2 regions of the Paenibacillus sp. FSL K6-2862 genome follow, and region 2 is predicted to be linked to the other one. Evidence: a T-box and tRNA genes for the amino acid it is inferred to sense, from the RefSeq annotation. Region 2 holds a T-box; the other holds one or more tRNA genes.
The links. The T-box of region 2 lies ahead of MHB82_RS23960 (valine--tRNA ligase). A T-box ahead of a tRNA ligase gene usually reads a tRNA of that ligase, here a tRNA-Val.

Region 1: it has a tRNA-Val gene. The T-box ahead of MHB82_RS23960 (valine--tRNA ligase) is inferred to sense a tRNA for this amino acid. The anticodon was not compared.

The regions. Positions count from the first base shown of each region.
Region 1 is NZ_JBBOSN010000001.1:4,689,232-4,694,436, forward strand. Features, by position in the region: gene MHB82_RS21150 (hypothetical protein) at 1-126, opposite strand, end outside; gene MHB82_RS21155 (YdhK family protein) at 231-806, opposite strand; gene MHB82_RS21160 (organic hydroperoxide resistance protein) at 1,039-1,458, opposite strand; gene MHB82_RS21165 (acyltransferase family protein) at 1,618-2,808, opposite strand; tRNA gene MHB82_RS21170 (tRNA-Val) at 2,986-3,058, opposite strand; gene MHB82_RS21175 (hypothetical protein) at 3,199-3,444, shown strand; gene MHB82_RS21180 (GNAT family N-acetyltransferase) at 3,689-4,132, shown strand; gene MHB82_RS21185 (DUF3892 domain-containing protein) at 4,259-4,495, shown strand; gene MHB82_RS21190 (hypothetical protein) at 4,577-4,858, opposite strand; gene MHB82_RS21195 (hypothetical protein) at 4,852-5,064, opposite strand.
Region 2 is NZ_JBBOSN010000001.1:5,298,790-5,303,994, reverse strand. Features, by position in the region: gene MHB82_RS23965 (LysM peptidoglycan-binding domain-containing protein) at 1-1,199, shown strand, start outside; T-box leader at 1,360-1,648, shown strand; gene MHB82_RS23960 (valine--tRNA ligase) at 1,707-4,373, shown strand; gene MHB82_RS23955 (bifunctional folylpolyglutamate synthase/dihydrofolate synthase) at 4,452-5,205, shown strand, end outside.

The DNA of each region.
Region 1 (5,205 bases), 610 kb from region 2:
CAGCCAGTTGCTGATTTCCCACCAAATGCCTTTACCTCCACCAGATATAAGCTGTTGTTCGCGCTCTTGATGACGCTGGCTGTGTGTTTCTGTCTCTGAGGCATGCGGTGGTTTGCTAAAATCCATCATATACATTCCCCTTTCGAGCAGCTATTTTCCGCCTTCAAGTTCCATTATAACCCAGAATTGAGTTAAAGAATGAATGATTCTCTCATCGTGGATAGTGTCATCTATTCAGCTGATAACTCATTCTCTGTAACCCACTTGTGATTTTTCACCGGATCTCCTCCGGTTGTCGGCGTGTAATCCACCATATACACTGTTGTCTGTTCAGCGGAATCAATGGTAGCTGTTGCCCCTTTCATACCGGTCATGTGGTCGGCGTTCAATACAACTTCTTCACCAGCTTTGTAGGGCTCTTTATTGTGCTCCTTTATTTCCTCGTGGATCACCCACTTGTGATTCTTCACTGGCTCTCCCCACGTTGTCGGTGTATACGTAACAGCATAAACGGTCGTTTCATAGACTCCAACAATCGTGGCGGTTGCCCCTTTCATACCGGACATATGGTCAGCACTCATGATAACCTGGCTGCCAATCGGATATGTAGGATCCACCTTTTCCATAAGCCCTTGTGGCAGCTCTCCTGAATCCGAATGGTGCATTTCTCCTGTAGTGGCTGTATGACTGTTATTGCTGTCTCCGCTGCCATTGCTGCTATTTTGCTCCGTATTTTTACCGCAACCACTTACTACCAGACTTCCTGCGATCAGTAGAGATACCATCATCATTACGTACTTTTTCATGTCAACTCTCCTTTGAAATACGAATCTAGATACCTATAATATACCCCATGTGGGTATATTTCAACCTTCAACCTCCAAGGTTTACTCTCCGGCACCCATAATAAAAAACACCTTCAACTCTGTCCTATCCCATTTACAATGGCAATGGGACAGACATTTGAAGGTGTTCTCAGTCTTTATCTTAATCAAGCCTATTTTAGAAACATCACAAATCCAAATTCGTTATTGATTGTTACGCCATCTCCAGAGTTACATTTACATTGCCTCTGATTCCTTTGGAGTATGGGCAATAGTCATGAGCAAGTTTGACAAATTTCTGTGCGGTCTCTTCATCCAAACCCTCGATTTTCACTTCCAGCTCGACTTCCAACTTCACTCCGTTGTCCGAAGGATCTGTAACAAGCATAACCGTTGCAGATACGGTGCTTCGCTCAATTTCCACATTGTGTTTCTTCAATTGAAACTCCAAAGCAGAGTTAAAACATGCACTGTATCCTGCTGCAAACAGCTGCTCCGGATTCGTAGCCGTAGTCACTTTACCACCAAGTTCCGGCGGTGCAGCTACATCCAGCATAAATACGTTATCTGGTGATTGCACGATCCCTTGACGTCCACCTGTATTGATTACTGTCGTTTCATATAGAGTTTTCATTGTAATTTCTCCTCTTCATCATTGAATTTTATTTGATAAGTTAAACTCGTTTAATTATTGTTTACAATTATATTGTACAAAATTGAATTGCGTTTGTAAACAATTATTTTGTTATAAAAAAAGAAGCCGCCATTTTGGCGACTTCTTAACTTTGTTTTCTTATTTTATTGCCTCTGAGCCTGAAAAATCTGTTGAAATTTCCACTTGCGCGCGTGTCGGTCTTGGTAATGTTGCAACCACTCGCTTACCCATGGCAATAAACGGCTTTTCGATATACAGATAAAGGACATATGATAAAGTTATTGTTATAACCAGCAATGATACAAAAGACAGCCCTGCTGTAAGGAGCTTTGAATAATTTAAATCGATGAAGAATTTTATTATGAAAGGCATTATTATCATATGCATCAAGTAAAGTGAATATGAAATGTCAGCGCCGAATTTAGACAATTTATTCGAAAGGAGCCCTCCAATTAATGAAATAAATGAATATATACTTCGTGGCAAAACAAGCTTCATGTTCTCGTAGAACATGAAGAAGATGAGCCCGATAGATAAGATAATTGTTAACCTGTCCTCCATCGCAAGAATAATACACCCGTTAAGAGCAACAAATCTCCATCTAAGTTTTTTCAATGCTGCCGCCGCAACCATCATACCCAAGATAAACACAGGCATTCTAAAGAAAAGGGCAGCCGGCATATCAAAATATGATTTTAAATAGTTAAGTGATAAAACTGATAAAACAACGGAAATAACGGTTATCACACTAAATCTCAAACTTGCTTGTTTTCTAAACAGGACAGCAAAAATTATCGGGAATATAACGTAAAATTGCATTTCAAGTGATAAACTCCATGCTACAGATAGTATAGTACTGTCCTCGTGAGGTATCAGCCCATGAATAAAGAATAAATGAGAGAACATACCGACCAATGTTGGCGTTTCTAATTTGCTCTCATTACCAAAAACAGTAATCGAACTACCAGTAAAAAATTCCAATATTTCTTTCCTTAATAGATACATATTTTCAACAAGGAAAAAGGCAGCAATTATAGCAAGAAAGTATATAGGGTAAAGTCTGAAAAATCTTCTTAAAATAAATTTTACTCCTGTGGATGCCTCAAGAAATGGTTCTCTTTCTTCCCTGAGAATGTAGTGGTAGGTCATTAAGAAACCAGTTATGATCATGAAGCCATTTACAGCTATTATGGGCTGTTGTAGTAGATTCGAAACAAAAGGAATATTAAAGAAATTTGTGCCCCCAATAATGATGTAGAAGTGCCCACAAACAACCCATAATGCTAGTAAAAACCTCAAACCATCCAATACACTGGTATTCAACTTCATTGCCCAGCACCTCTCTATCCACTCGTCTTTTGATACATAATGTATCATTTATTATTTGCTTTGATCAAGCACAATAATGAGTGAACTACATAAAGAGCCCTACCCCGATTAAGGACACTATAAAAATTACTTCCACAAACAAGAAAAAAGCCCTTGCTACGCAAGGACTTTTCGTTATGATCTGTAGTGGGCTCGAACCACTGACCCCTACCCTGTCAAGATAGTGCTCTCCCAGCTGAGCTAACAGATCATGATAACCTATTCTGTTCGAATGAAGTAACAGTATCATACCAAGTAAACGCGTACAATGTCAATGGTTTAATGGTTATATTTTGTTGAGAATGGAGCACACTAAGGAATGATTACCATTTCATTAAAGAGGTGACTTCGATGCCACACGCAAACTCCCATAAATCCCGAACCCATCGCAAAAAATGGGGCTTCATTCTTCCCCTCACCATACTTATTCTCGTGATCTCCGGCTGCAGTCTGGAACGGAATGAACATACCGTGCAATTCCAACAACTACAGCAACCGAATGTAACGGATGATCTTCCTGTTTGGCTCGATGTCTACTCGAAATCTGTCCATGAAGAGGTCTATTCGCCTCAGGGAAACAGTGAACTTTTGCCCTGACACTGACACTCTTGCTTGTTATCACTCATCCTCATCCCACTTTCTGGAGTAGGCTTTCTTGGTTACGTAATATAATAAAGCGATCATTCCAGCAGACATCAAGAGTGTAATGGTCATAATTCCTGCCACGCCCATCCTCTTCACCCCTCTCCCAATATGTTCCAGACTCAACTATACAGGAAAAGCAATTTTTTGTATAATGCAGTCTGATATGTCGCTCAAGAGCAGAAAGAAGGAATTGGAATTGGCAGCAGAAATTAGTTATGTAACGACAGATGAACAGCTCCAGCAAGCATTGGGCATCCGCCATGACGTTTTTGTCATCGAGCAGCAGGTGCCTGCCGAGATTGAAATCGATCAATTTGATGTCATCAGTCCTGATGTACATCATGTTTTATTAAGTACAGACGGACAGGCTGTAGCTACAGGACGACTTATCTATTACAGCAAGGATACGGCCAAAATGCAGCGAATTGCTGTGCTTCAATCCCATCGTTCATTCGGTTATGGACGTGTACTCCTGCTAGCCATGGAAGAGCGGGCACGAGAGCTTGGCTTGACTTATTCTTTACTGGATGCGCAATGTCAGGCCCAGAAATTTTATGAGAAGCTCGGATACGAAGTGATCTCGGAAGAACCTTTTTATGATGCCGACATTCTGCACGTACGCATGAGAAAGAGTCTGTAAAACCCTATCCTTCGGTGAATCAACGTGTCTACAAGTGTTCTATGATGTCATGCATACTTTTCTTCGATTCGGACAGGCTAAAGGGGAACTCAAATTCTCATTTCCTCAGATAAGGAGTGTGACATTATGAATCAGACGACACGTGAGAGCTTCACAGCAGTACAAAAAAATGGTGACGGTGATCTGACTGGCTTTCAAACCTCTTCTGGACGCATACTGGATTATCAGCAAGCACTGGCAGAAGTACAGGCAGGAGCGATAGCGGGTGTGAATGTGTTTAAAGGCAAGGACGGGGAAATGTACATTCGCGGTGATGCGGACGGCGACCCGACCAACAATCTGGATCAACTCCCCACTTTCTAAATATATGAACGATGTGTAATAACGAAGCAAGCGCCAGTCCGGCATCCCGGATTGGCGTTTTTATTTCGCAATAAAGTTTCCCTAGTATTCCAAAAAATATTTAACAGCATCTCCGGCAGGCTGACTCTTACGAATCGGCTGCGGTTCCTGTTCCCATGCCTGCAAGATTTGTATTCCTTCCAGCGTGGACTTATTGGCCCAGTTAATATGCTGTCTGCGCTCCAGTTCAAGCAATGATTCGCGAATGAGATCCCGGCTTCGCCCTGTCTTGTTCTCCAGCTCATCCATTCGGGGCATACGTCGTCGCTGCCCAGCATAATTAACGATAATTCGTAAAATCTTCCGTTCAAAATCGTTTAACATATGCCCGCCTCCCCGTCCTTATGAAGGATAGGACGCCATGCCAGAATACCTTGCTCCAGAAATGTCCGGGGCGATCCATCTGCTCCTGCGGATGCTCGGATTCTCCCACCTCGCACACTGTTAATACGAATCTGACGCTGCGTAATATGTCCTGCACGATCCATGTACACGAGTTCCACCATCTGGCCAATATATTTTCCCATCATAACCATCCCTCCAATAAGAACGTTTGTTTGTATTACCTATTATATGCGAACATAAGTTCTTTATTCAATAACTAAAAAAAGGATTTTATATAGCAAAAAACCAGGCTTGTCCCTGTTATCAGAGATGCCTGGCTTTTTTTT
Region 2 (5,205 bases):
CACTGCGTGGCATTGAGGGCTTTCCTGTTGAAGAGCCGCAGGCCTGGTCAGCGGAAGAGTTTACTGTGGTACACTCGCCTGATCCGCAGCAGGTTAACCGCGCTCCGGAGGCAGAGGATGCAGATGCCGGGTTGAACACTTTTGCTCAGGAATATCTGCTGCAGCGCAGTGAAGAGGAAGGTCTGCCTCTAACGGCCGATTCTCTATACGCAGCAGAAATCCCTGGGAATCCACAGCAAGCCGCTGATGAAAGCATCCGTTATGAAGAAGACGTGCAGTCGGAAGAACAGTTAACCCCCGCGCCGCAACAGATCTATGCTGATACGCTCGAGAATCAAGAAGAAGAATATCAGAAAAGACCTGCTGAAGATAACGCTCCTTCATTAATCACCCAAGAGAATGAAGCAGCCGATAATGAAGTACCCGCCTCACCTTCACCCGTCTCATCTTTTATGGCGGAGACTGCAGACCGGTTGGCTTCTTATCCGGAGTCAGAGCCATTGCTACCTCTGGCTGAGGAATCACCATCTGTCTGGGCCGAGCCTTCCGTGGAGACCTTACATACAAACACGGAGCTGAACCAACAACCATCGGAAGACTTGGCTGTTTCGAATGTCTGGAACTTCGAATCTTCCAGGTCAGGTTCACCGCAGGAGGATCAGACGGAGGCTGAGAAGCCAGCAGAGAATTGGCAGGATGTGTTTGCAGCGTCTGAACTGGAATCTGCCGAGGGGGAAAGACCTTCTGCACCGGGAGCAGTGGATGCAGATGAATCTTCAGAGCCTGTTTCGTTCATTCCTGAACCTGTGGCTGAGACAGAAGACAAGCCAGAGCTCAAAGTAGCGTTTGGCAGCAAGAGGGAGTCTTCACCAAGACAGGAAGAAGGGGTGGGGATCTCGTCACTGTTGTCCTCGGGTAGGTCGGTGCGGGATACAGAAACGGATCGGGAGGACGAGTCGGTCGCTGGCTCCGTACAGGAAGAAGCCTACCAGGCAGATGATGTTCAGTGGAAGAACCTGTTTTTGGGCACGATTGTGGATCAGACACCATTCCGCAAAGTTAAACTGTGCATCGTCCAGCGGGAAGAGACCTTGGATAGCATTGCTGACCGCTATCAATTGAGTACCCGGGAGCTCCAGTTGTACAATCGTTTAACTGAACAAGTCGTTGAAGAAGGGCAGATTCTATACATCCCCTGACCTCTGACTTGTAAAATAACGTCCATATCAACCTGCAATCCAATAAGGATTGCGGGTTTTTGCTGCTTTTTGGCTTACGATGCAGGGCTGCCGCCCGTTTCCGCTGTTGTCAGGTTGACTATCGGGCACGGTCAGGGTATGATGTGTTTAGGTTTTTTAAAGAACAACGTCGAATGGGAGTAGTAGACAGCAAGGCCTTTCAGAGAGCGGGATTGCAGCGCTGAGAAATTCCGCAGGAACCTACTGATCGAAGTCGCCCGGGAGTTGCCTGTTTGAATATGAGGAACGATGAAACATGTCATTGTGATTTGTTTGTTCCTGAAGTAGGATGGGCCGGTAGCAGCCGTTATCTGCTTGAAGTGTCACGATAGCCTCAGAAAGGCATGCTGTTTCTTTCTGGCTGCGTGAAACAAAGGTGGTACCGCGAAAGCTAACCTTTCGTCCTTTGATGGATGAAAGGTTTTTTTGTTTTTTGGCGATGATGATTAAGTAACGGAGGAATGACACATGTCTGAAGAAAAAAAATCAGCGGCAACAGAAATGCCGACTACGTATGATCCGAAAGCTGCGGAGCAGAAATGGTATTCTATCTGGACAGAACGTGGATATTTCAAGGCTGGTCAGCGCAAGGATGCTGAACCGTTTACCATTGTAATTCCACCCCCGAATGTAACCGGTATGCTTCATATCGGGCATGCACTGGATTTTACACTCCAGGATATTCTGATCCGAACCAAACGGATGCAAGGATATGACGCTTTGTGGCTCCCAGGTTCCGACCATGCAGGTATTGCGACTCAAACCAAAGTAGAGCAAAAGCTGCGTGAAGAAGGTTTGACCCGCTATGATCTTGGACGCGAGAAGTTCCTGGATAAAGTCTGGGATTGGAAAGACCAATACGCGACAACGATCCGTCAGCAGTGGGGTAAAATGGGACTCTCCCTGGATTATTCACGTGAACGCTTCACGCTCGATGAAGGGCTTTCCCAAGCGGTGCGCAAAGTGTTTGTTCAACTATATGAAAAAGGCCTGATTTACAGAGGCAAACGCATTATTAACTGGGATCCGGTGAACCGTACTGCATTGTCTGACATTGAGGTTGAGTACAAAGAGGTTCAGGGACACCTGTATCATCTGAAATACCCACTTAAGGACGGAAGCGGTTATGTTACGGTAGCAACGACTCGTCCGGAGACGATGCTCGGTGATACTGCAGTTGCGGTTCATCCAAAAGATGAACGTTATACAGACATGATTGGCAAAACGCTGATCCTGCCAATCATTGGCCGGGAGATTCCGGTTATTGCAGATGATTATGTAGATAAGGAATTCGGAAGCGGTGCTGTAAAAATTACGCCTGCACATGATCCGAATGACTTTGAAGTGGGTCTTCGCCACAATCTGCCTCAGATCATAGTAATGGATGAGACAGGTACCATGAATGCGGAAGCAGGCAAATATCAGGGTATGGATCGCAGTGACTGCCGCAAACAGATCGTTGCAGATTTGCAGGAACTGGGTGTTTTGATCAACATTGAGGATCACACACACCAGGTTGGACACAGCGAACGGACGGGAGCTGTGGTTGAGCCTTATTTGTCCACACAATGGTTTGTTGAGATGAAGCCTCTCGCCGAAAGAGCCATTCAAAAACAGCAAAACGGGGAAGGCGTAAACTTCGTTCCGGATCGTTTTGAGAAAACGTATTTGAACTGGATCGAAAATGTTCGTGACTGGTGTATCTCACGTCAGTTGTGGTGGGGACATCGTATTCCTGCCTGGTACGACGATGAGACTGGTGAAATTATTGTATCGGCTGAAGATCCAACAACACTGCCAGAGTACGCGGGTCGTAAGCTGAGACAGGATGAAGATGTTCTGGATACGTGGTTCAGTTCGGCATTGTGGCCTTTCTCCACGCTCGGCTGGCCTGAAGATACTGAAGATCTGAAACGTTACTATCCGACAAGTGTACTTGTAACCGGATATGACATCATTTATTTCTGGGTTGCACGGATGATCTTCACAGCTCTGGAGTTCACGGACGAAATTCCATTCAAAGATGTTCTGATGCATGGTCTGGTTCGTGATGCGGATGGCCGCAAAATGTCCAAATCACTCGGTAACGGTGTGGATCCGCTGGATGTTATTGAGAAATACGGTGCAGACGCGATGCGTTATATGATCTCCACCAGCAGCACGCCTGGCCAGGATCTTCGTTTCCGCTGGGAACGGGTAGAACAGGCACGTAACTTTGCTAACAAAATCTGGAATGCATCACGTTTCGCACTGATGAATCTGGAAGGCTTTACTTACGAAGATCGCGACATCAGCGGAGAGCTTGGAACAGCCGATTATTGGATTCTTCACCGTCTGAACGAAACTTCCCGCGATATTACGCGTCTAATCGAAGCATACGAATTTGGTGAAACAGGACGATTGCTGTACAACTTTATCTGGGATGACCTCTGCGACTGGTATATTGAATTTTCCAAGTTGTCCTTCTACGGTGAAGATCCGATTGCCAAGAAAAAAACACAATCGGTACTCGCTTATGTCCTGGACCACACCATGCGCCTGATTCACCCGTTTATGCCTTACATCTCGGAAGAGATCTGGCAGCATCTGCCTCATGAAGGCGAGACGATTACACTTGCATCTTGGCCAGTGTATGATCCTGCGCTGGAGAATCCGGAAGCCGTTGCCGAGATGAACCTGCTCATGGATACCATTCGTGCCGTACGTAACATTCGTGCAGAAGTAAACGTGCCGATGAGCAAGAAGATTGAATTGATGGTAAAAGCGAACAGCGCCGAGACATTCAGCATTATCGAACGCAACAGCCATTACATTCAACGATTCTGCAATACATCCGAGTTCGACAGCGGACTTGATCTGAGTTCACCGGATAAGGCCATGAGTGCTGTAATTACGGGAGCTGAACTTTACTTGCCGCTGGCTGGACTGATTGATATTGAGCAGGAAGTGGCTCGCCTGGAGAAAGAGTTGCAGAACCTTGAAGGCGAAGTACTCCGTGTAGAGAAAAAGCTTGCGAATGAAGGCTTCGTAGCCAAGGCACCAGCCAAGGTTATTGAGGAAGAACGCGCCAAACAAGCGGATTATTCGGATAAACGGGATAAAGTCATCGCCCGGATCAAGGAACTGAAAGGTTAATGTTTCTGGGTCGGATGGAGAGCAAGCATGCCATCCGGCCGCTTTTTTCAATCAAACTCGGGACCGAAGGTGAAACATATGACGGAACTTAATGGCACGGGCGTAGATGCCCCTCTGCATACCTATGACGAGGCTGTGGACTGGATCAATGGCCTTATTCCTTTTGGCATCAGACCCGGATTGGAAAGAATCACGGAGCTCATGTCATTGCTCGGTAATCCTCATCAGCGTCTCAAATTTATTCATGTCGCGGGAACGAACGGAAAAGGTTCGACTTGCGCTTTTTTGACGTCGGTGCTGCTTCAGGCGGGGTACGATGTAGGAACGTTTACGTCTCCGTATATCACGAAATTCACGAATCGTTTTCAATACAACGGGGAGGATATTCCGGAAGAGACACTGCTGAAGTTAGCGAATCGACTCCATCCGCTGGTCACAGATATGGCGTCTACTGTTCTTGGATCACCTACGATGTTCGAAGTGTCTACAGCCCTGGCACTCTTGTACTATGCAGAAGAGTGTTATCCGGATGTAGTAGTATGGGAGACTGGACTGGGGGGAAGGATGGACGTAACGAATATCGTTACACCCGTGGTTTCGGTCATTACGAATATTGGTATGGATCATACGGATGTCCTGGGTGATACCATTGAAGCGATCGCGGGAGAAAAAGCAGGCATTATTAAACCAGGCGTACCTGTTGTTACCTGTGTTACGCAGCCAGAGGCTGTTAAGGTGATTCGGGAAAAGGCCCAGCAAGTCCGATCAACTGTGTATTTGTCTGGAGAACAATTTTCTTACCATAGACTCCATAGTGATGAGAATGGTCAAT